Regions from separate parts of the Streptomyces sp. NPDC003036 genome, predicted to be linked through region 1. Evidence: riboswitches for the same ligand, from Rfam matches in the RefSeq annotation. Region 1 holds a riboswitch; each other region holds the start of a gene.

Region 1 (6,406 bases):
GTCTTCGGTGGCCTGATCGCGAGCGCGGTCGTCATGCTGGTCGGGCTGCTGTTCAAGGTGCTGGTGTTCGTCGCGCTCGTCGGCGGACTGATCTACGTCGTACGGAAGTTCACGTCGTCCTCGTCATCCTCGTCGTCCCGCAGCGACTGGTGACGGCGGCGGTCTTCCCCCGCCCCTTCCCGTATCCGGCCACCTGCCCGGGTGTTAGCCCGGGCGGGGGAACGGCCCCCGCGAAACCCCGCCCCGGCAGGAGGCTGCCCATAGAGTGGCAGCCTTCCTCGGCGACACGGCGCGGCTGTGCAGAATCGTCGCAGCAAGATCGAGTCGCCCGCAGTACCAGAAAACTCACTCCTTGTGATCCTCTAGTCCCTCCAGGACGATGACGATTAAACCAAGAGGGCGTTGTTCACCACTGCTTCATCCACTGCGGGGTACATGATGCGCGAGTCGGTTCAGGCCGAGGTCCTGATGAGTTTCATCGTTTCCGAGGAGCTCTGCTTCAGGATTCCGGTCGAGCTCGGGTACGAGACGAAGGATCCCTTCGCGGTCCGGATGACCTTCCACCTGCCCGGGGACGCCCCGGTGACCTGGGCGTTCGGACGCGAGCTGCTGCTCGACGGGATCAACGCACCGAGCGGCGAGGGAGACGTCCACATCACGCCGACCGGGCCGGAGGACCTGTCGGACGTCAGCATCCGCTTGCAGGTCGGCGCCGACCGGGCGCTCTTCCGCGCGAGCGCGCCACCGCTGGTGGCGTTCCTGGACCGCACCGACAAGCTGGTGCCCCTGGGGCAGGAGCTCACGCTCGGTGACTTCGAGCAGGACCTGGAGGATGCGCTCGGCCGGATCCTCGCCGAGGAGAACGCCGGCTGACCCTCCAGGGCCGGTCACCTCTTGCGCCGGCGGCCCCGGCCGCCCCGGCCCGTCGTGGCCGCCGCGGCGGCGGGCCCCGTCCCTCCGGCGGTGCCCGGCCGGTCGGCGGAGACGACGAGCGCGGCCAGCGCGGTGGTGACCGGCACCGAGGCGACCAGCCCGATCGAGCCGACCAGCGTCCGTACGATCTCCTGGGCCACGATCTCGCTGTTGGCGACCGTCCCCACGCTGCTCTGCGCGATGGAGAAGAGCAGCAGCAGCGGGAGCGCCGCGCCCGCGTACGCCAGCACCAGCGTGTTGACCACCGAGGCGATGTGGTCGCGGCCGATGCGGATACCGGCCCGGTACAGCGCCCGCGGGCCCATCGACGGGTCCGCCTGGTGCAGTTCCCACACGGCTGACGTCTGGGTCACCGTCACATCGTCGAGCACGCCCAGCGAACCGATGATCACGCCGGCCAGCAGAAGACCGGACATGTCGATGTTCGGGTAGAGCCCGTGGATCAGGCCGGTGTAGTCGTCGGTGTTGCCGGTGAGCGACGCCCAGCCGATGAAAGCGGAGCCCAGCAGGCCGATCAGCAGCAGTGAGATGAGCGTGCCCAGCACCGCCACCGATGTCCGCGCGGTCAGGCCGTGGCACAGGTAGAGCGCCATCAGCATGATCGCGCTCGACCCCACCACCGCGACGACCAGTGGGTTGGACCCCTGCAGGATCGCCGGGAGGATGAAGAGCGTCAGGACGAGGAAGCTCAAGGCGAGGGCGGTCAGCGCCATCAGACCGCGCATCCGGCCGACGGCCACCACCGCCAGCGCGAAGACGCCGGCGAGCAGCGCCACCGGGATCCTGCGGTCCACGTCCGTGACGGAGTACTGCAGATCGCGGGGGGCGTCGGGCGCGTACGCCACCACGACGCCCTGGCCTTCGTCCAGTTGGCGGGGCGAGTCCGGCTGGACCACCTCGACGAACGTGCGGCCCTTGTCCTCGCCCGTGGTGACCTCGACCGTCGCCTTCGCGCACTTGCCCTGCTGGGCGTTGACCGCCTCGCGCCCCTGGGGTGTCGTCGTGTCACCGGTCGGTGGGACCTGAGCGGCGTTCACGTCCTTGCAGTCCACCCGCTCGACGCGGACGACCGTGCCTTGCTCGGTCTGCCGGTCGAAGCCCACACCGGTGCGTTCGTGGGCCGGGGCGCCGCCTGGCCACAAGATGGCGAGACCGACGACGACCGCCGTGGCGAAGGGGATCAGTACGGCCGCGATGACCTTGCGCAGATGCCGGGAGACCGGCGCGGCAGGGCCGTGGCTGTGCGCATGGCCGTGCGCATGACCGAGTGCGTGCCGGTCCGGCTCAGGTGTCTCGTGCGAGGAAGTCACGGACCGATCATCGCAAGAACGTGGGGCCCCCTCTGTTCAGCGCGGCCGCAAGGACGCTAGCGTGGTGACACCTTTGCACACGCGGGAGCTCGGAGCACCGGGCTGAGAGGGCGCTGATCTCCGTACGAGACGTACGGGAAACGCTGCGTCGACCGCCGAACCTGTTACCGGGTAATGCCGGCGTAGGGAGTAGGTCACGATGACCGTTCAGGACGCACGCACGCCTGCCTCGAACCAGAACGACGAGGCCGGGAAGTCCATCGGATGGCACAAGGGGTACCTCGAGGGCTCGCGCCCCGACCTCCGTGTGCCGGTCCGCAAGGTGCACCTCACCAACGGCAAGGACGTGACGCTGTACGACACGTCAGGGCCGTACACCGATCCGAATGTCGAGACCGACGTACGCCGCGGCCTGCCACCGCTGCGGGAGAACTGGATCATCGGGCGCGGCGACACCGAGGAGTACGCCGGCCGCCCGGTGCGCCCCGAGGACGACGGGATCAAGCACACCTCGCCGCGCGGCGGGCTGCGCAACCTCGACGCCGTCTTCCCGGGCCGTCCGCGCCAGCCCCGCCGGGGCCGTGACGGACAGGCGGTGACGCAGCTCGCGTACGCCCGCCGTGGCGAGATCACGCCGGAGATGGAGTACGTCGCGATCCGCGAGAACGTATCCCCGGAGGTCGTCCGCGAGGAGATCGCGGCGGGCCGCGCGGTGCTGCCGGCGAACGTCAACCACCCGGAGATCGAGCCGATGATCATCGGCAAGCGGTTCCTGGTGAAGGTCAACGCCAACATCGGCAACTCCGCGGTCACCTCGTCCATCGAGGAGGAGGTGGAGAAGATGACCTGGGCCACCCGCTGGGGTGCCGACACGGTCATGGACCTCTCCACCGGCCGCAACATCCACACCACCCGCGAGTGGGTGCTGCGCAACTCGCCCGTCCCGATCGGCACCGTGCCGCTCTACCAGGCGCTGGAGAAGGTCGACGGCAGGGCCGAGGAACTGACCTGGGACATCTACAAGGACACGGTCATCGAGCAGGCCGAGCAGGGCGTCGACTACATGACCGTCCACGCCGGCGTGCTCCTGCGGTACGTGCCGCTGACGGCGCGCCGCAAGACCGGCATCGTCTCACGCGGCGGCTCCATCATGGCCGCGTGGTGCCTGGCGCACCACAAGGAGTCGTTCCTGTACGAGAACTTCGAGGAGCTCTGCGAGATCCTCGCCGCGTACGACGTGACGTTCTCGCTCGGTGACGGCCTGCGGCCCGGCTCGATCGCGGACGCCAACGACGAGGCGCAGTTCGCGGAGCTGCGGACGCTCGGCGAGCTGAACCAGATCGCCAAGCGGCACAACGTCCAGACGATGATCGAGGGCCCGGGCCATGTCCCGATGCACAAGATCAAGGAGAACATCGACCTCCAGCAGGAGATCTGCGAGGAGGCGCCGTTCTACACGCTCGGCCCGCTGACCACCGACGTGGCGCCCGCCTACGACCACATCACCTCGGGTATCGGCGCCGCGATGATCGCCTGGTGGGGCACCGCGATGCTCTGCTACGTCACGCCGAAGGAGCACCTCGGCCTTCCGAACCGGGACGACGTGAAGACCGGTGTCATCACGTACAAGATCGCCGCGCACGCGGCGGACCTGGCCAAGGGGCACCCGGGCGCGCAGGAGTGGGACGACGCGCTGTCGGACGCGCGGTTCGAGTTCCGGTGGGAGGACCAGTTCAACCTGGCCCTCGACCCGGACACGGCGCGGGAGTTCCACGACGAGACGCTGCCCGCCGAGCCGGCGAAGACCGCGCACTTCTGCTCGATGTGCGGTCCGAAGTTCTGCTCGATGAAGATCTCGCAGGACATCCGGCGGGAGCACGGCGGGGATCTCAAGCAGGACGAGATCGAGGCGGGGATGGCGGAGAAGTCGGCGGAGTTCGCCGCCGCCGGGAACCGGGTCTACCTGCCGCTGGCGGACTGACACCGCGGACCCGCTCACGCGGGTGCGAACGGATGTTTCACGTGAAACACACGCCCCGGTGCACCGGTCATTCCGACCGGTGCTCGGGGCCGCCGAAGTCCCGGCTCCCGAACTCCGGCCCGGCGAAGTCGGGGCTGGTGAAGTCCGGGCTGGTGAAGGCCGGCCGCGACGCCGAACCGCCCTCGCTCGGGCTGGAGAAGTCCGGCCCGCTGTAACCGACCTTCGGGATCCGCCCGAGCGGGCGCGGCGGGACGCCGGAGGTCGGGTCGGCGCTCGGGTCGGCCAGGGCGTCGCGCAGGAACGGCAAGATGCCCCGCTCCAGGAGGGCATGCCGCCATGCCTCTCGCGCCCGGCCGATCTCGTCCGGCAGTTCACCTCCGGGCTCCTGGGCGGACACCTGCGTCGAGCTGTTGCGCAGGGCCGTGACCAGCAGGCCGACGGCGGCGACCAGAATGCCGAGCGCCGTGACGCCGGCGAAGAACCACCCGGCGGTGAGCAGCGGCTTCGCGAACGACGGCGCCGGGTCGAGGGCCATGAGCAGATAGCCGACGAGCAGGAAGATGAGCGCGGCGGTGCCGGCGAGCACCGGTGCGAGCACGGTGACGACGACACCGAGCCCGGCGCCCGGGCCGTCCGCCGACTCGTCGTCGGAGCCGGACAGCAGGGAGTCGATGGCGGACAGGCGCGTGGGCGTACGCGACTCCTCGCGCACCTTCACGAAGTGGTCGTACTCGGCGGCGGCGGCCGCGGTGATGAGCGCCGTCGCGTTCAGGGCCATGGTGCGCAGCTGTTCGGCGTTCAGCCGCTGCCCGATCGCGGCGAGTTCCGGACGTTCGTGCGCGTTGCGCAGTGCCTCGTCGAGGAGGCGCTCGTACTCGGAGCGGTCCTCGGTCAGCAGGTGCGGAGCGCTGTTCATGTGCATCCCCCGATGCTCCGTAGGGCCGGTTTGCCCGCGTAGAACGGGCAGTTGGGCGGAAACGGAGGAGAGCCTGCTACGGATAACCCGATGGTAGAGCGGTTATGGCGGGGGGTGACAGAGGAATTCCGGAAAACGCTGGTCCGGCTCGGGACGAGTTATGGCTCAGTTGTACAAGGGGAGCTGAACGACCAGCAGCTTTCCGGCCATGGTCACCCCGCCGTCCATGGCGATCGCGAGCCCGTCCGCGTACACGTGCGGCCCCTCGACGGACGGGCCGCCGCCGTCCTCGCCGTCCTCGGAGCCGACTTCCCCGAGCAGGTACGGGATCGGGCTGTGGCCGTGGACGATGCGCTGTCCGCCGTAGGCCGCCAGCAGCTCGCGTACGGCCATGGGGCCGCCCTCGTCCCGGAAGGCGAAGCGCTTGGTGAGCTTGCGGAACAGGTCCCAGCACTCGTCGGCGTCGTTGCGGGTGAGGATCTCGTGGACGGTGTCGTTGACGTCCTCGATGGTGGAGCCGTACTCCAGGTAGGCGGTGGTGTCGGAGTGGAGCAGCAGGTGGCCGTCCTCCTCGACGATCGCGTCCAGCCGGGACATCCACTGGAGGTGGACGTCCTGGAGCCGGTCCATGTCGCTCTTCTGGCCGCCGTTGAGGAGCCAGGCGGCCTGGAAGGTGGCGGTGCCCGCGCCGGAGTTGACCGGGGTGTCGCCGAACCGCTTGGCGCCGATCAGCAGCAGCTCGTGGTTGCCCATCAGGGCCTTGCAGTAGCCGCCGGCAGCCGCGGCCTCGGCGGACAGCCGCATGACGAGGTCGATGACGCCGATGCCGTCGGGGCCCCGGTCGGTGAAGTCGCCGAGGAACCAGAGGCGGGCGTTGCCCGCGGACCAGTGCCCGTCGGCGTCGATGAGCCCCTGCTCGCGCAGCGCGGCGATCAGCTCGTCGAGGTACCCGTGGACGTCTCCGACCACGTACAGCGGGCCGGGGCCCGGGACGGGGGCGGGGGCCTGCTCGGGGAGGGGGGCCGGAGCCGGCGGCGGGGCGGTGGCGACCTGCACGGTGTCGCCTCGGTTGATCACCGGGAGGTCGCGCTCGGTGGGCGTGTACCCCTCCGGGAACTCCCCCTCCGGGAACGCGTTGCCGGGGTGCCCGGCGTGACCCTGCACCGGCACCTGCGCGTACGGCGGCACGCGGAAGTCACGCAACGTCGCCGTCCGCACCACGGGTCCTTGACCGGCCCCCTGAGTCATCGACCCCTCCACCACCGT
Region 2 (6,406 bases), on a different contig from region 1:
GCGTGCACGGCGAGGACGGCGCCGACGGCCGCGAACTGCACCAGCGTGAGCACGGCCGCCGTCTCCAGGTCGAGCAGCTGCGCGGTCTGGCGGTAGATCTCCGCCTCCAGCGTGGCGTACGCGGGCCCGCCGAGGATCTGTACGACGCCGAAGGAGGTGTACGTGAAGAGGAAGACCATCAGGGCGGCGGCGGCCACCGCGGGCGCGAGCGCGGGCAGGGTCACCCGCCGCCACGCCCCGAAACGGGAGGCGCCGAGCACCCGCGCGGCCTCCTCCTGGCGCGGGTCGAGCTGCGCCCACAGGCCGCCGACCGTACGGACGACGACGGCGTAGTTGAAGAAGACGTGCGCCAGCAGGATCGCCCACACGGTGGTGTCCAGCCGCACGCCCCACAGCTCGTCCAGGAGCCCTCCCCGCCCGACGAGCGCGAGGAACGCCGTGCCGACGACGACGGTCGGCAGCACGAACGGCACGGTGACGACCGCCCGCAGCACCCCCTTGCCGCGGAAGTCGAAGCGGGCGAAGACGTACGCGCCGGGCAGCGCGACCAGCAACGTCAGCGCGGTGGAGGCGAGCGCCTGCCAGGTGGTGAACCAGAGCACGTCCAGGATGTCCGGGCGGCCCAGCACCTCGCCGAGCCGCCCGAACCGCCAGGCGCCGTCCTCCGCCCGCAGGCCCCGGCCGACGATCGCGGCGACGGGGTAGGCGAAGAAGAGGGCGAAGAACGCCACAGGCAGGACCATGAGCCCCGCCCGCAGCGCGCCGCGCTTGAGGGGGTCGCGGGAGGCGCCTACTTCAGGACGAGCGAGGACCACGACCGGATCCACCCGTCACGCTTCTCGGCGATCTTCTCGGGGGCGACGGTGTGCGGCTTGTCCACCGTCACGCCGTGCTGGGAGAAGAGCTCCGGCAGCGCCGCGTCCTTGGCGACCGGGTTCACGAACATCTGGAGCGGCATGTCGTCCTGGAACTTCTTGCCGATCATGAAGTCGATCAGGGCCTTGCCGCCCTCCGGGTTCTTCGCCCCCGTCAGCAGGCCGGCGAACTCGATCTGGCGGAAGCAGGTGCCGGTGGAGACCCCGGTCGGCGCCTCGGCCGGCTGCGGGTCGGCGTAGAGCACCTCGACCGGCGGGCTGGAGGCGTACGAGACGACGAGCGGCCGGTCGCCCTTGGCCTGCTTGCCGCCGGCCGAGCCGGAGAACTCCTGGTTGTAGGCGAGCTCCCAGCTGTCGACGACCTTGACGCCGTTGGCCTTCAGCTTCTTCCAGTAGTCCTGCCAGCCCTCATCGCCGTACTGGGCGGCCGTGCCGAGCAGGAAGCCGAGGCCGGGCGAGGAGCGCTCCGGGTTCTCGACCACGAGGAGGTCCTTGTACTGCGGCTTGGCGAGGTCGTCGAAGGTCTGCGGCGGCGCGAGCTTCTTGTCCGCGAAGTACTTCTTGTCGTAGTTGACGCAGATGTCGCCGGTGTCGACGGGCGTGACGCGGTGCTTGTCCTTGTCGAGCTGTACGTCGGCGGGGACCCGGTCCAGGCCCTTGGCCTCGTACGGCTCGAAGAGGCCGTTGTCGAGGGCGCGCGAGAGCAGGGTGTTGTCGACGCCGAAGAAGACGTCCCCCTGCGGGGCGCCCTTGGTGAGGATCGCCTTGTTGACGGCCTCGCCGGCGTCGCCGCTCTTCAGCACCTTGACGGTGTAGCCGGTCTCCTTGGTGAACTCCTTCAGGACCTCCTTGGAGGCGTTGAAGGAGTCGTGGCTGACGAGCGTCACGGTCTTCGACTTCGTACCGCCGCCGTCGGACGCCTTGTCCGAGCCGCCGTCGCCGCAGGCGGTGAGCGTCGTGACGCCCAGCGCGGCGGCGAGGGCGCCGACCGTGATCTTCTTGGTGGTGCTCACTGAGATTCCTCCTGGGGGTGTCCAGGAAGAGACGCGGCCCCGCCCACCCCTCGAAGGGATGGGCAGGGCGCAACAGCTCGAGTAACGACCGAACTTCCTACCCAGAATGACCTGGGCGAGGTTCAGAGGGTCTGCAGCCTGACGGTGCTGCACTCTCAGCGCTGTGGCGCTCCCCTGTCGGAATATGCAGATGTGTTCGAGCTCAGAGTACAAGCTCAGCGTTCGGCGGCCGCGAGCTGTCCACAGGCGCCGTCGATCTCCTGCCCGCGGGTGTCACGGACGGTGACCGGTACGCCGTGGGCGGCGATCGCCTCGACGAACGCCTTCTCGTCCTCGGGGCGCGAGGCGGTCCACTTCGAGCCGGGGGTCGGGTTCAGCGGGATGAGGTTGACGTGGACGCGCTTGCCCTTGAGGAGGCGACCCAGCAGGTCGCCGCGCCAGGCCTGGTCGTTGATGTCGCGGATGAGGGCGTACTCGATGGACACGCGGCGGCCGGACTTCTCGGCGTACTCCCAGGCGGCGTCCAGCACCTCCCGGACCTTCCAGCGGGTGTTGACGGGGACCAGCGTGTCGCGCAGCTCGTCGTCGGGGGCGTGCAGCGAGACGGCGAGGCGGCACTTGAAGCCCTCGTCGGCGAAGCGCAGCATCGCGGGCACGAGGCCGACGGTCGAGACGGTGATGCCGCGCTGCGACAGGCCGAGGCCGTCGGGCTCGGGGTCGGTCAGCCGCCGGATGGCGCCCACGACCCGCTTGTAGTTGGCGAGCGGCTCGCCCATGCCCATGAAGACGATGTTGGAGAGGCGGGCGGGGCCTCCCGGCACCTCACCGTCCCTGAGCGCCCGCATGCCGTCGACGATCTGGTGCACGATCTCGGCGGTCGACAGGTTCCGGTCGAGGCCGGCCTGGCCGGTGGCGCAGAAGGGGCAGTTCATGCCGCAGCCCGCCTGCGACGAGATGCACATCGTCACGCGGTCCGGGTAGCGCATGAGGACCGATTCGACGAGCGTGCCGTCGTGCAGCCGCCACAGGGTCTTGCGGGTGGTGTCGTCGTCGCACGAGATGTGCCGTACGACGCTCATGAGGTCCGGCAGCAGCTCGGCGGCGAGCTTCTCGCGCGAGGCGGCCGGGATGTCGGTCCACTCGGCGGGGTCGTGCGCGTACCGCGCGAAGTAGTGCTGGGAGAGCTGCTTGGCGCGGAACGGCTTCTCGCCGATCGCGGCCACCGCTTCCTTGCGCTCGGCGGGCGTGAGGTCGGCGAGGTGCCGCGGCGGCTTCACGGCTCCGCGGGGCGCGACGAAGGTGAGCTCTCCCGGGGCGGGGCGTGGCATGACCTGGTACTCCTCAGTAAAGACGAGGCCGCGGGAGCTGAGCCGGGGGACCTCACCGGATGATCCCCGCGTGACGCCGCGGGGCCGAAAGGGCCCGCCGCCTCGATGCGACGAGCCCTTCCAGGGTAACCGGACGGCGGTTCGGCCTGTTCCTGTCAGCCGGCGCCGACGAACAGCACCAGCAGCAGCCACACCACCGGCGCCGTCGGCAGCAGCGAGTCCAGCCGGTCCATGATTCCGCCGTGACCCGGGAGCAGGGTGCCCATGTCCTTGATGCCCAGGTCCCGCTTGATCATCGACTCGCCGAGGTCGCCGAGCGTGGCGCTCACCGCGACCGCGAGGCCCAGCAGCAGGCCCTGCCACCAGGTGCCGCCATCGATGGCGAACTCCATGCACAGGGCGCCCGCCGCCATGGCGAACGCCACCGCGCCGACCAGGCCCTCGCGCGTCTTGCCGGGGCTGATGCGCGGCGCGAGCTTCCGCTTGCCGAAGCGCCAGCCGACCGCGTACGCGCCGGTGTCGCTGACCACGGTGAGCAGCAGGAAGGTGAGCACCCGCCACGAACCGTCGTCGGCGGTGAGCATCAGCGCCACGAAGGTCGCCAGGAACGGCACGTAGAAGGCGGCGAAGAGGCCGGCCGTGACGTCCTTGAGGTAGCCCTCGGGCGGTTCCGTCATCCGCCACACGAGCACGGCGAGCGCGGTGAGCGCCATCGCCACCCACGCGCCCTCGGCGCCGCGTACGTATCCGGCGACGACCATCGCCACACCGCCCAGGGCGAGCGGCACGAGCGGGGCCTTGATGGACTTGCGCTCCTGAAGGCGCGAGGTCAGCTCCCACAGCCCCACCACGACGGCGACCGCGATGACGCCGACGAACACGTCCTTGAGGATGAAGAGCGACGCGATGATGACCGCGCCGAGGCCGACGCCGACCCCTATGGCGGCCCTCAGGTCGCGCCCGGCCCGCTTCTTCTGCTGGGGCTGGTGGGGCGGACCCGGCTGCTCCGGAGGCTGCGTCGCTCCCGACGGCGGCGTGGGCATGGGCTCCTGCGGCATCTCGTCACGGAACAGGGGACCGCTCAGCCGAGCGGTCCCCCGGTCACGGTGGTCGTCGTCCTGGTCTCCGCCGACGTGTCCTCCGGCGTGTCCGCCAGGGGGAACATCGGCGGGTACGACGGGCATGGGGCGCGTCCGGCCCGCTCCATGCCCCTCATATGCGGGGCCCGCCGGGGCCTCCGGGGCGTGTGCCCCCGGAGCGTACCCCTGGTCGGGCGGACCCCAGTGGCCGCCTTTCGGCGGGGTCCCCCAGGAAGAGTCGTTCATCAGACCTCGAGCAGCTCGGCTTCCTTGTGCTTGAGCAGCTCGTCCACCTGCGCGACGTACTTGTGGGTGAGGTCCTCGAGGTCCTTCTCGGCGCGACGGCCCTCGTCCTCGCCGATGTCGCCGTCCTTGACCGCCTTGTCGAAGGCGTCCTTGGCCTTGCGGCGCACCGAGCGGATCGACACCTTCGAGTCCTCGGCCTTGGTCTTGGCGACCTTGATGTACTCGCGGCGGCGGTCCTCGGTGAGCTCGGGGAACACCACCCGGATGATGTTGCCGTCGTTGCTCGGGTTGACGCCGAGGTCCGAGTCGCGGATGGCCTGCTCGATGTTGCGCAGCGCGCTCTTGTCGAACGGCGTCACCACGGCCATGCGCGCCTCCGGCACGGAGAACGACGCCAGCTGGTTGATCGGCGTGAGGGCACCGTAGTAGTCGGCCACGATCTTGTTGAACATGGCGGGGTGCGCGCGGCCGGTACGGATCGCGGCGAAGTCATCCTTGGCGACCAGGACGGCCTTCTCCATCTTCTCCTCTGCCTCGAGGAGGGTCTCTTCGATCACCACTTGCTCCTGCGTGTCTTGAGTAGGCGCGTCTTTACGCTCTGCACGGTGTCCGACCGGCAGGGCTTTGTCCATCCCCGGGATCAGGGCACCGGGGAGGGTGGGTCAGTTCCTGGTGCCCTGGTCGCTCACGAGAGTGCCGATCTTCTCACCCTTCACCGCACGGGCGATATTGCCCGCCGCGAGCAGTTCGAAGACCAGGATCGGGAGGTTGTTGTCGCGGCAGAGGGTGATGGCGGTGGCGTCGGCGACCTTGAGGTCGCGGGAGAGCACCTCGCCGTACTCCAGCGCGTCGAACTTCACCGCGTCCGGGTTGGTCTTCGGGTCGGAGTCGTAGACGCCGTCCACGCCGTTCTTGCCCATGAGGAGCGCCTCGGCGTCGATCTCCAGGGCGCGCTGCGCGGCGGTGGTGTCGGTGGAGAAGTAGGGCATGCCCATACCGGCGCCGAAGATGACGACGCGGCCCTTCTCCAGGTGGCGGACGGCGCGGAGCGGGATGTACGGCTCCGCGACCTGGCCCATGGTGATGGCGGTCTGGACGCGGGAGTCGATGCCCTCCTTCTCCAGGAAGTCCTGGAGGGCGAGGCAGTTCATGACCGTACCGAGCATGCCCATGTAGTCGGAGCGGGCCCGGTCCATGCCGCGCTGCTGGAGCTCGGCGCCGCGGAAGAAGTTGCCGCCGCCGATCACTACGGCGATCTCCGCGCCGTCGCGTACGACCGCGGCGATCTCGCGTGCGATGGCGTGTACGACGTCGGGGTCGACGCCGAGGCCGCCCCCGCCGGCGAACGCCTCACCGGACAGCTTCAGCATGAAGCGGCCGGCCTTTTTGCCGTGGTTGTCGTCGCCTTGTGCGGCGCCCTGATTCATGGAGATCTCCTCGTGCACATACGAAGAAGGCCATTGCCGGGGTAACTGCTCTCCCTAGCGGCAATGGCCTCCTCGTCAGATCTGCGGGCGTCCGGTGCGCTTACGCGCCGACGTCCACGTGGGCCACCCTACTGGGCTGCCCGGTCGATCGCGTACCGGCTCAGATGCCGACCTTGATGCGGGTGAAGCGCTTCAGGGTGACACCGGCCTCGTCCAGGATCTGCTGGACGGACTTCTTGTTGTCCAGCGCGTACGGCTGGCCCAGGAGGGTGGCGTCCTTGAAGAAGCCGTTGAGGCGACCCTCGACGATCTTCGGGAGCGCGGCCTCCGGCTTGCCCTCGGCGCGGGTGGTCTCCTCGGCGACGCGGCGCTCGGCCTCGACGACCTCGGCCGGGACGTCGTCCTTGGAGAGGTACTTCGGGGCGAACGCGGCGATGT
Region 3 (6,406 bases), on a different contig from region 1:
CGCCACCGAGTACTCGACGGTCGCCTCGGTGTGGGAACCGAAGTTGATCAGATATGGGGCGTGGACGTACGCCGGTATCCCCTCGGCGGCGCACTCGGCGCGGAACAGCTCGTCCTGCGCCGGGTTCCCGGCGGGGGTCGCCCAGCCGCGGGGGTTGGCGACGAAGACCTGGACGGTCTCGGCGCCGAGCTCGCGGGCGTACGACAGGCCGGTCTTGGCGAGGCCGCCGGCCACGGGGACATGGCCGCCGACGGGGTTGCGCATGGGTGCTCAGATTCCCTTGGTCTTGATGGTGATGGTGCTGCCCTCGGGGGCCTCCTCGCCGCCCGGCACCGACTGGCTGCTCACGGTGTCGCTCAGGAAGGGGAAGGCCTTCTCGACCTCCACCTCGAAGCCGGCGGCCTCCAGCTCGCGCCGCGCGTCGTCGACGCTGTCGCCCGTGACGTCGGGCACGGCGATCATGCGGGGGCCCTTGGAGACGGTGAGCGTCACCGTGTCGCCCTTGGCGGCCTGGCGGCCGTCGGCGGGGGACTGGCTGGCGACGGCGCCCGCGTCCTGGGCCGAGTGCACCCGCTCGGGGGCGACCTTCACGGCGAACCCGGCCGCCTCCAGCGTACGGGTGGCGTCCCGGACCGGGTCGCCGGTGACGTCCGGAACGTCGACCGGGGCGCCCCGGCTGACCACGAGGGCGACGGCGGAGTCGGGGTTGCGCTTCGTGCCGGGCGCCGGGTCGGTGCTGATCACCGCGCCCTGCTCGATCTCCCGGCTGAAGGCCTTGGTGACCACGCCGGGCGTGAGACCGGCCTTGGTCAGCTCGCGCTTCGCCTCGGCGAGCGGCTTGCCCTCGAGGTCGGGGACCTTCACGATCTCGGGGCCGCGGGAGATGGTGAGCGTCACGGAGCCGTTGTCACGGATCCGCTCGCCCGGGGCGGGGTCGCTGGCCATGACCGTGCCCCGCTCGTAGGCGCTGCTGTAGGCGCGCTTGACGCCCTGCACGTCGAGACCGGCGTCCGTGAGCCGCTGCTCCGCCTGCGCCTGGGTCTGGCCCAGGAGCGTCGGGACACGGGTGAACTGGCCCGAGTTGATGTACCAGACGCCCGCGCCGACACCCAGGACGAGGAGGACGGCCACGAGGGCGGCGACCATCCCGCGGCGGGGGGCGCGCACCGCCGCCGGCCGCTCGGGCCGCGGGGCCGGCGGCGGCACCTCCAGGCGGCTGGTGTGCTGGACCGGCTCCTGCGGTTCGGGCAGCGGACGCGCGATCACGCTGGTCACGTCCTCCGGACCGCCGTCGCCGCCGTCCCCGGCGCCCGCCGGTGTGTGCGTCTGCGGCGGGTCCAGGTCCAGCTGCTCGTCGCCGAGCGCGGCCCGGGCCTCGCGGGCGTGCGCGAGGAGCGCCACGGCGTCGTACGGGCGGACCTCGGGGTTGCGGGCCGTGGCCAGCGCCACCAGCTCGTCCAGCTCCACCGCGAGCCCCGGCACGGCGGCGGACGGGGCCGGCACGTCGGCGTTCAGGTGCTGGTAGAGGACCTGGGCGGGCGTGTCGCCGGAGTGCGGCTTGGCGCCGGTCAGCATCTCGTACAGGACCACACCGCACGCGTACACATCGGTACGGGTGTCGGCGGCGCCATCCTCGATCTGCTCCGGCGCCAGGTACGACACGGTGCCGAGCACGGACCCGGTGGTGTTGGTGGCGGCGCCGACGGCCCGTACGAGCCCGAAGTCGGCGACCTTGACCCGGCCATCGTCCCCGATCAGGACGTTCTCCGGCTTCATGTCCCGGTGGACGAAGCCCGCCCGGTGCGCGGCGCCCAGCGCGGCCAGCACCGGCTCCAGGATGTCGAGCGCGGCCCGCGGGCGCAGTGCGCCGCGCTCGCGCAGCACGTCGCGGAGGGTGCAGCCCGCGACGTACTCCATGGCGAGGTACACGTAGGCCCCGTCGGCGCCCTGGTCGAAGACCCCCACCACATTCGGGTGCGAGAGCCGCGCCACGGACTTGGCCTCGCGGATGAAGCGCTCGACGAAGGTCGCGTCCGTCGCGAGGGCGGGGTGCATCACCTTGAGCGCGAGCACCCGGTCGAGCCGGGTGTCCAGGGCCCGGTACACCGTGGCCATGCCCCCGACGGCGATGCGCGCCTCGACTCGGTAGCGGCCGTCGAGCAGCTGGCCCACGAGCGGGTCGTGCAGGGTCGTATCCACCCGCCCGAGTCTACGAGCCCGCACCGACACCCCCGCCGCCCCGTACGGACCCCCGGCGCGACTGCAGCCGAGCTGTGACACCGCCGAGGGCCCGCGGGCCCGGCGGTGTCACACGCGCACGTCAGAACGCCGGCCGCTCCGGGTCCAGGACCGCGCGCCCCTCCAGCGGGGACGACGCCTCCGCGAAGTGCCGGCGCGGGATCCTCCCGGCGCGGTACGCGAGGCGGCCCGCCTCGACCGCGTGGCGCATCGCCTCGGCCATCAGCACCGGCTCCTGCGCCCGCGTCACCGCCGAGGCCAGCATCACCGCCGAGCAGCCGAGCTCCATGGCGAGCGCCGCGTCGGATGCCGTACCGGCGCCCGCGTCCAGGATCACCGGCACGCGCGCGTGCTCCACGATCAGCTGGAAGTTGTGCGGGTTGCGGATGCCGAGCCCCGAGCCGATCGGCGAGCCGAGCGGCATGATCGCCGCACAGCCGACGTCCTCCAGCTTGCGCGCGAGCACCGGGTCGTCGTTGGTGTACGGCAGGACCGTGAAGCCGTCGTCGACCAGCGTCTCGGCCGCGTCGAGCAGCTCGACGGGATCGGGCAGCAGCGTCCGCTCGTCGGCCACCACCTCCAGCTTGATCCAGTCCGTGCCGAGCGCCTCCCGCGCGAGTCGGGCCGTCAGGACCGCCTCGCCCGCGGTGAAGCAGCCCGCGGTGTTCGGCAGGACGCGGATGCCCAGCTTGTCGAGGACGGACAGGACCGAGCCCCGGACGGTCGGGTCGAGCCGGCGCATCGCCACGGTCGTCAGCTCGGTGCCGCTGGCGGCGAGGGCGCGTTCCAGTACGTCGAGGCTGGGCGCCCCGCCCGTACCCATGATCAGCCGGGAGTCGAAGGCGGTCCCGGCGATGGTGAGACGGTCGTCCGCCATGGTTCAGCCCCCCTGGACCGCGGTCAGGACCTCGACGCGGTCGCCGTCGCCGAGCAGCGTCCCGGCCCACTGGCTGCGCGGGACGACGGTCTCGTTGACGGCGGCGGCGACACCGGACGGCGCGGTGGTGAGGGTGGCGACCAGCGCGTCGAGCGTGGTCGGGGCGGCGAGCTCGCGGGCCTCGCCGTTCACGGAGACGTTCATGACACTCCAACCGGAGAGACGGAAGAGACGGAAGAGGGGGCGGAAGAGGCAGAGGAGGGGGCCGCGGAGAAGCGGTCCGGGGCGAACGGACGCGCCTGCTCCGGCAGCTCACCGCTCACCAGCACCTCGGCCATCACGTCCCCGGTGACCGGCGTCAGCAGCACCCCGTTGCGGTAGTGCCCGGTCGCCAGGTGCAGCCCCGGCAGGGCGCTCGGGCCCAGCAGCGGCGCGTTGTCGGGCGAGCCCGGGCGCAGCCCCGCGCGGGTCTCGGTCAGCGGCAGCTCGGTGATCCCCGGCACCAGCTCGTGCGCGTCGCGCAGCAGCTCGTAGACCCCGCCCGCGGTGACCGTGGTGTCCCAGCCGAGCTCCTCGCTCGTGGCGCCGACGACCAGCTCGCCGTTCTCACGCGGCACGAGGTAGACATGGCTGCCGCGTACCACCGCCCGCACCGTCCGGGAGAGGAACGGCGCGTACGCGCGCGGCACCGTCAGACGCAGCACCTGCCCCTTGACGGGCCGTACCGGCGGAAGCACATCGTCCGGTACGCCGCCGAGCCGGCCGCTGAGGCTCCCCGCGGCCAGCACCACCTGATCGGCGGCGAGTTCCGTGCCGTCCTTCAAGACCGCCCCGGCGGCCCGCTCCCGCACCACCGTCAGCCGGTCCGCCCAGCCGCGGTGGAAGACCACCCCGGCCCGCTCGCACGCGGCGACCAGGGCCGCCGCGAGCCGCCGCGGATCGACCTGGTGGTCGCCGTCCACCCGCAGCCCGCCGCGTACGCCGGGCGCCAGCATGGGCTCCAGACGGCGGCACTCGCGGCCGTTGAGCCACTCGGAGTCCAGGCCGCAGCGGCTCTGCAGCGCGTGCAGCTCACGCAGATGGGCGCGGTCGTCGGCGTCCAGCGCGACGGCCAGCGTGCCGCACGCGCGGTAGCCGACGTCGAGGCCGCCCGACGCGTCCCGGAGCTCGGCGACGAAGTCCGGGTAGCGGCGCGCCGACGCGAGGTTGAGGGCGAGGAGCGTCTCCTCGCCGTAGTGGAGCTCGGTGACCGCGGCGAGCATGCCCGCCGCGACCTGGGCGGCCCCGCCGCCCGGCTCGGGGTCGACGACGGCGGTGCGCAGCCCCCGCCGCGCCGCCCGCCAGGCCGTGACCAGGCCGATGATCCCGCCCCCGATGACGAGGACATCCGAGACAGCCGAGCCTGTACGTGTCGATCCCGTACGTGTCGATCCACGTGGATGCATGGGCGTCCAGCCCCTCCCTTCGCCGGCATGACCCGGATCAGGTTCGTACGGTCGGAGGCCGTCCAGCCTCCCTCTCAGCCCGGTGCGTCCGGGCTCCCGCGAGTGCTCTACGGCGGCCAGCCTAACCCGACCGCTCAACGGGCAGTAAGGGTGTCTTCACTCTGGCCCGACATCGCGTCACCTACGTATGGTGATCGCGTGAGCGAGCGGATGCATACAGAGATGCATACAGAGCGGCCCGCGGCCGAGCGGCGCGTCGTCATCGTCGGAGCCGGAATAGCCGGTGTACAGACCGCCGTGGCCCTGCGCGAACAGGGCTTCACGGGGCCGGTGCTGCTGATCGGCGCCGAGCCGCACCAGCCGTACGACCGCCCGCCGCTGTCCAAGGCGGTCCTGCTCGGCACGGCGGAGGGCTCCGCCTTCGAGGTCGACTTCGAAGCCCTCTCCATCGACCTGCGCCTGGGCCTGTCCGTGACCGGCGTACGCCCCCTCGCGCACGAGATCGACACGGAGGAGGGACCCGTTCCCTACGACGTGCTGGTCATCGCGACCGGCGCCGTGCCCCTGGCGCTGCCCGGCTCCGAGGGCGTCCCCGGCGTCCATCTGCTGCGCACCCTCGACGACGCCGAGCGGCTGCGCCCCGTCCTCGCCGCGCAGCACGACATCGTGGTCGTCGGCGCCGGCTGGATCGGTGCCGAGTTCACCACGGCCGCCCTCGAGGCGGGCTGCGCGGTGACGGTCGTGGAGGCCGCGGAACGGCCGCTGGCGGGCGCCCTGCCGGCCGAGGTCGCCGCTCCGATGGCCGACTGGTACGAGGAGGCCGGCGCCAAACTCCTGACCGACGCGCGCGTGGGGCACGTCGAACCGGGCGAGGTGGCCCTGGAGGACGGCCGGATCCTGCCCGCCGGGGCGGTGGTCGTCGGCATCGGCGCCCGGCCCGCCACCGACTGGCTGACCGGCTCCGGCATCGCCCTCGGCACCGCCGGCGCCGTCCTCGCGGACGACCACCTGCGCACCTCCGTGCCCGATGTGTACGCCGTCGGCGACTGCGCCTCCTTCCCCTCCGCCCGCTACGGCGAGCGGCTGCTGGTCCACCACTGGGACAACGCCCTCCAGGGGCCGCGCACGGTCGCGGCCGGGATCGTGGGCGAGGCGCCGCACCCGTACGACCCGGTGCCGTACTTCTGGTCCGAGCAGTTCGGCCGCTTCGTGCAGTACGCGGGCCACCACGGGGCCGCTGACGCGATGGTGTGGCGCGGCGATCCGGCCGGTGCCTCCTGGTCCGTCGCGTGGCTGCGGGAGAACGTCCTGGTCGCCCTGCTGGCGGTCGGCCGCCCCCGGGACCTGGCGCAGGGCCGCAAGCTGATCGAAGCGGGCACACCGCTCGACGCGGAACAGGTCGCCGACCCGTCCGTACCCCTGAAGGCCGCGGCTCTGGCGTAGGACGTGTCTCGCTGTTTCCGTGGCTCCGTGGCGCTTGCGACGCGCCCTCGGCCCAGCCCGGGTACCGCGTGTCAGTCCGGGATGGCACGCTTGTCCCGTGACCGAGATTGACGCAAAGATCGATGCTCTCGTCCCCGCCTGGCTCCACCTGCCCGACATCGCGGAAATGCTGGATGTCGAGGTGACGCGCGTGCGGCAGCTGGTCAAGGAGGGCCAGCTGATCGCCGTGCGCCGCGGTGAGAACCGGACGCTGCAGGTCCCTGCCGCCTTCATCAAGGACGGCAAGGTCCTCAAGGGCCTCTCCGGGACCCTGACGCTGCTGCGGGACGACGGCTTCACCGACGAAGAGATGCTGGAGTGGCTCTTCACCCCCGACCCGTCCCTGCCGGGCACGCCCGCGCAG

The links. Region 1 has a riboswitch for thiamine pyrophosphate ahead of thiC (phosphomethylpyrimidine synthase ThiC). Riboswitches for the same ligand answer to the same signal wherever they lie in the genome.
Region 2: it holds a riboswitch for thiamine pyrophosphate, as region 1 does, so the genes downstream of both, ABZX67_RS08400 (thiamine ABC transporter substrate-binding protein) here and thiC (phosphomethylpyrimidine synthase ThiC) in region 1, are expected to answer to the same signal.
Region 3: it holds a riboswitch for thiamine pyrophosphate, as region 1 does, so the genes downstream of both, thiO (glycine oxidase ThiO) here and thiC (phosphomethylpyrimidine synthase ThiC) in region 1, are expected to answer to the same signal.

The regions. Positions count from the first base shown of each region.
Region 1 is NZ_JBEXNO010000001.1:170,662-177,067, forward strand. It holds gene ABZX67_RS00780 (DUF5326 family protein) at 1-153, shown strand, start outside; gene ABZX67_RS00785 (SsgA family sporulation/cell division regulator) at 439-873, shown strand; gene ABZX67_RS00790 (YibE/F family protein) at 888-2,243, opposite strand; TPP riboswitch at 2,315-2,449, shown strand; gene thiC (phosphomethylpyrimidine synthase ThiC) at 2,443-4,224, shown strand; gene ABZX67_RS00800 (hypothetical protein) at 4,292-5,146, opposite strand; gene ABZX67_RS00805 (metallophosphoesterase) at 5,306-6,388, opposite strand.
Region 2 is NZ_JBEXNO010000008.1:116,958-123,363, forward strand. It holds gene ABZX67_RS08395 (iron ABC transporter permease) at 1-743, opposite strand, end outside; gene ABZX67_RS08400 (thiamine ABC transporter substrate-binding protein) at 791-1,888, opposite strand; TPP riboswitch at 1,965-2,074, opposite strand; gene rlmN (23S rRNA (adenine(2503)-C(2))-methyltransferase RlmN) at 2,104-3,216, opposite strand; gene ABZX67_RS08410 (phosphatidate cytidylyltransferase) at 3,372-4,541, opposite strand; gene frr (ribosome recycling factor) at 4,541-5,098, opposite strand; gene pyrH (UMP kinase) at 5,204-5,968, opposite strand; gene tsf (translation elongation factor Ts) at 6,129-6,406, opposite strand, start outside.
Region 3 is NZ_JBEXNO010000057.1:10,544-16,949, reverse strand. It holds gene ABZX67_RS30430 (deoxyribonuclease IV) at 1-264, opposite strand, end outside; gene pknB (Stk1 family PASTA domain-containing Ser/Thr kinase) at 271-2,199, opposite strand; gene ABZX67_RS30420 (thiazole synthase) at 2,321-3,115, opposite strand; gene thiS (sulfur carrier protein ThiS) at 3,119-3,319, opposite strand; gene thiO (glycine oxidase ThiO) at 3,316-4,560, opposite strand; TPP riboswitch at 4,558-4,670, opposite strand; gene ABZX67_RS30405 (FAD-dependent oxidoreductase) at 4,783-6,003, shown strand; gene ABZX67_RS30400 (Rv2175c family DNA-binding protein) at 6,101-6,406, shown strand, end outside.